Regions from separate parts of the Embleya sp. NPDC050154 genome, predicted to be linked through region 1. Evidence: predicted binding sites of a transcription regulator. Region 1 holds the regulator's gene; the other holds the start of a gene.

Region 1 (2,459 bases):
ACCACCCCGCGGATGTGTCCCACCTGCGCGGGTTCGGGCAACGTCAGCCGTCCGCAGGGCGGCTTCGGCTTCTCCGAGCCGTGCCGCGACTGCAAGGGCCGCGGGCTGCTGGTGGACGACCCGTGCATCGTGTGCAACGGCAGCGGTCGGGCCAAGAGTTCGCGCACGATGCAGGTCCGGATCCCGGCCGGGGTTCAGGACGGACAGCGGATCCGGCTCAAGGGCAAGGGCGCTCCCGGCGAGCGCGGCGGCCCCTCCGGCGACCTGTACGTCGTGGTGCACGTCAAGACGCACTCCGTATTCGGCCGCAAGGGCGACAACCTCACCGTCACCGTGCCGGTCACCTTTCCGGAGGCGGTGCTGGGGGCGGAGGTCACCGTGCCCACCCTGGGCGGCATCCCGGTCACGCTCAAGCTCCCCGCGGGCACGGGCAACGGCCGCACGCTGCGCGTCCGCGGGCGCGGTGCGGCACGCAAGGACGGCACTCGGGGCGACCTCCTGGTCACCGTCGAGGTGACGGTCCCACAGCAGCTGAACGACAAGGCGCGCGAGGCGCTGGAGGCGTTCCGCGAGGCGACCGTCGCGCACGATCCCCGAGCCGATCTGTTGGACGCGGCGAAGGGGGCATGACATGCGACCGGGCGGCTTGGGCGGCGACGGCGGGCGGCGTGGCTACGAGATCGACGAGACCTCTCCGGTCTACGTGATCTCGGTGGCCGCGCAACTGTCCGGCCTGCATCCACAGACGCTGCGCCAGTACGACCGACTCGGCCTGGTCTCGCCGGACCGCACGGCCGGTCGCGGGCGGCGCTACTCCGCCCGCGACATCGTCCAGTTGCGCGAGGTGCAGCGGCTCTCCCAGGAGGCCGGCATCAACCTCGCCGGGATCAAGCGGATCCTGGAGCTGGAGAACCAGGTGCTCGCGCTGAGCGTGCGGGTGGCCGAGTTGGAGCACGCGCTGCACGAGGCGACGGACGCGAGCGCCCGGCGCGAGGCGGCCGTACACGCGTCCTACCGACGCGATCTGGTCCCGGTCCGGCCGCAGGCGGGCACCGCGCTCGTGGTGTGGAAGCCCAGGCGCGGGCGCACCGACTGACGCCGGCGCACGGGCCGCACGAGATCCGGGAGGGGCGGGGCTTCGGCCGCGCCCCTTCGTCCGTGTGGGCCGCGGCCTCGTTCGCGGGGGTCGGCCCGCCGTTTCGTGCGGGGCGGGCGTTCGGGTGGCCTCGGCACATCCTTGATGCCGCTCAATACGCGTCAGTAGGGTCGCCGCATGAAGCCGAATCGTCGGGACGTCCTGAAGTACTCGGCCGCGGGCGCGGCACTGCTGGGAGCGGCGGCGTGCACCGACGCCGAGGAGTCGCCGGTCAACAAGTCGAGCGACGCGCCCAAGCCCGGCGCCCCGACCTCGGGCGGCGCCGCAGGCGCGGCCGGCACCACCCTGGAGCGCACCCTGCTGCTCGGCCCGCCCGGCCCGGGCGGTTACCGCAAGGTGGTCGCCGGCCCCGGCGAACCGCACCTGCTGCGCAACGAGTTGGCCCCCGGCGCCGGTCCCGGCGACAAGACGAAGAGCCGACCCCTGGTGGCCTTCACCCAACTGACGGACATCCACATCCAGGACTCCCAGTCGACCGCGCGGGTGGACTTCCTGGACCGGCACAGCGACAAGGACCAGCCGTTCGCCAAGCTGCTGCCGTTCCAGTCGTCGTACCGCCCGCAGGAGGTGCTGACGGCGCAGATCGCCGAGGCGATGGTGCAGTCCCTCAACCGGATCGGCAAGGGCCCGGCGCTGGGCCAACCCCTGGCGTTCACCATCTGCACGGGCGACAACACCGACAACATCCAGTTCAACGAGCTGCGTTGGTACATCGACGTGCTCGACGGCGGCAAGAAGGTCACCCCCGACTCGGGCGACCGGAACAAGTACGAGGGCCCGATGGACGCGGTCGCGTACAACGACCGCTACTGGCACCCGGACGGCACGCCGGCCGGACAGAAGGACGACCTGCCCAGGCGCGAGTTCGGTTTCCCCACCGTGCCGGGTCTGCTCGACGCGTGCCGGCGTCCGTTCGAGGCGACCGGCCTGAAGACCCCGTGGTACACCGCGTACGGCAACCACGACGGGCTGGTCCAGGGCAACCTGCCGGTCAACGAATTGCTGGGCAAGGTCGCGGTCGGCGACGAGAAGGTGCTGGACATATCCGCGAAGGAGACCGTCGTCGCGCTCGCGGTCGGACTGCAGAGCGGCAAGCCGGACGCGCTTGCCGCGCTGATGTCGGGCCCCAAGCGCAAGGTCACCGCCGACCCGGACCGGCGGCTGATCGACCGCGCGGAGACGATCAAGGAGCACTTCAACACCACCGGCCTGCCCAAGGGCCACGGCTTCACCCAGCAGAACATCGACGCCAAGACCGCGTACTACAGCTTCGACCAGGGTCAGGTGCGCTGCCTGGTCCTGG
Region 2 (2,459 bases), on a different contig from region 1:
CGGGTGACCTCGAGCGCGGGCAGCGGCGGCAACAGCACGGCGAGCGCGATCGCCACGCCCAGCGCGAGCACGCCCATGACCACGAACGAGGCGCGCCAGCCGATGTGTTCGCCGAGCTGTGTACCGGCGGGCAGACCCAGCACGGAGCCGGCCGGAACGGCCGCGAAGATCACGGCGGTTGCCGTACCCACCCGCTGCGCACGCACCAACCGAGGCGCCAGTCCGGCCCCGATCGACCAGAACCCGCCGATGGTGACCCCCACCAGCGCCCGCGCCACCAACACCACCCAGAACGCGGGCGCGACGGCCGCGAGGAAGTTCGCCGCCGCCAACAACACGATCAGCGCGACCAACATCGTGCGCCGATCCAGCCGCCCGGTGCACACCGTCACCACCGGCGCGCAGACCGCCGCCAACAGGCCCGGTACGACCATCAACCACCCGGCAGTGCCGTCCGAGACGCCGAAGTCGTCCCCGATCGGCGTCAACAACCCGATCGGGAGAATCTCGCTCGTCACGATCGCGAAGATCCCGACCGACAGACACACCACGCCCGGCCAGTACCGGCGCGGCTGCCCCGCGTCCGGTCCGGGTGCGTCGGCGGTGTGCGAGTCGGCTCCGGCAATGACGGACATGACGTCCCTTTCGGCAGGGCGGGGGAGGGGATCCCCGACAACGGGGAGTCCCAGTACAACCGCCCCCGCCGCCCCGGGTCTGGCGGTATCCCGCCCTCAACGTCACCCCGTCCTCGACATCACGAGCCCGTCGCCCCCCGACCTGCCGACGTCCTGCCCCCGATCTCCCCGCCCCCGACCTGCCGCCCCCGACGTCCGACCCCCGCCCCCGCCTGCCGGCCGAAGCGCTTCGCTGTGGGCGAACAGGGATCGGAAGGGTGGGGGAACAAAGAGGGGCTCTTGTTTCTTGAGTCAGTGCAGCGCAACTTTTTCGACTGTGGCTACCTGAGGGGCATGACATGAGCGAGACCATCGGGACACTGACCCTGCCGGTTCTTCCGCTGGACGACGTGGTCGTCCTCCCCGGCATGGTGGTCCCGCTCGAACTCGACGACGCGGAGACCCGTGCCGCCGTGGATGCCGCGCGGGCCGCCGCGGGGCGGTCCGCCGGACCCGGCATCCGTAGTGAGAGCAAGGCGCGGGTGCTGCTTGTTCCGCGCGACGACGGGCAATACCCGGCGGTGGGCACGCTCGGGGTGATCGAGCAGGTCGGTCGGCTGCCCGGGGGTGAGTCGGTCGTGGTGGTGCGCGGCGAGAGCCGGGTGCGGATCGGCACCGGAACCACCGGCCCCGGCGCGGCGCTGTGGGTCGAGGCGACCCGGGTGACTGACGTCGAGGCGGACGAGCACACCCACGAGCTGGCCCGCGAGTACAAGGCCCTGGTCACCACCGTGCTGGGCAAGCGCGGCGCGTGGCAGGTGGTCGACCACGTACAGGCGCTGGAGGACCCGAGCGACCTGGCGGACAACTCCGGCTACGCCCCGTACCTGACGCTTCAGCAAAAGATCGAGGTCCTGCAGACCGTCGACGTCCAGGAGCGGCTGACCAAGGTCGTCGGCTGGACCCGGGACCACCTCGCCGAGCTGGACGTGGCCGAGACGATCCGCAAGGACGTCCAGGAGGGCATGGACAAGCAGCAGCGCGAATTCCTGCTCAAGCAGCAGCTCGCCGCGGTGCGCAAGGAGCTCAACGAGCTCAACGGCACCCCGGACAGCGAGGAGGAGGACTACCGCGCCCGGGTCGAGGCGGCGAACCTGCCGGAGAAGGTGCTGGCCGCCGCGCTCAAGGAGGTCGACAAGCTGGAGCACGCCTCCGACGCGTCGCCCGAGGGCGGCTGGATCCGCACCTGGCTGGACACCGTGCTGGAAATGCCGTGGAACGAGCGCAGCGAGGACGCGTACGACATCGCCGAGGCGCGCGCGATCCTGGACGCGGACCACTCCGGCCTGGTGGACGTCAAGGAGCGCATCGTCGAATACCTCGCGGTGCGCAAGCGCCGCGAGGAGCGCGGGCTGGGCGTGGTCGGCGGCCGGCGGTCCGGCGCGGTACTGGCCCTGGTCGGCCCGCCCGGTGTCGGCAAGACCTCGCTGGGCGAGTCGGTGGCCCGCGCGATGGGTCGCTCGTTCGTCCGGGTCGCGCTCGGCGGCGTGCGCGACGAGGCCGAGATCCGCGGCCACCGGCGCACCTACGTCGGCGCCCTGCCCGGTCGCATCGTCCGGGCGATCAAGGAGGCGGGCAGCATGAACCCCGTCGTCCTGCTCGACGAGATCGACAAGGTCGGCTCGGACTACCGCGGCGACCCGACCGCGGCCCTGCTGGAGGTGCTCGACCCGGCCCAGAACCACACCTTCCGCGACCACTACCTCGAGGTCGAACTCGACCTCTCCGACGTGGTGTTCCTGGCCACGGCCAACGTCCTGGAGACCATCCCCGAGCCGCTGCTCG

The links. The regulator HspR, encoded in region 1, represses chaperone genes until heat shock. The targets are predictions, from matches to a motif close to TTGAGNNNNNNNNNCTCAA.
Region 2: lon (endopeptidase La) is a predicted target of HspR. The motif match lies at 922-940, and genes of this name have one in related genera.

The regions. Positions count from the first base shown of each region.
Region 1 is NZ_JBITJP010000008.1:376,972-379,430, forward strand. Features, by position in the region: gene dnaJ (molecular chaperone DnaJ) at 1-630, shown strand, start outside; gene ACIBSV_RS19955 (heat shock protein transcriptional repressor HspR) at 632-1,096, shown strand; gene ACIBSV_RS19960 (TIGR03767 family metallophosphoesterase) at 1,274-2,459, shown strand, end outside.
Region 2 is NZ_JBITJP010000002.1:277,216-279,674, reverse strand. Features, by position in the region: gene ACIBSV_RS04855 (MFS transporter) at 1-635, opposite strand, end outside; gene lon (endopeptidase La) at 974-2,459, shown strand, end outside.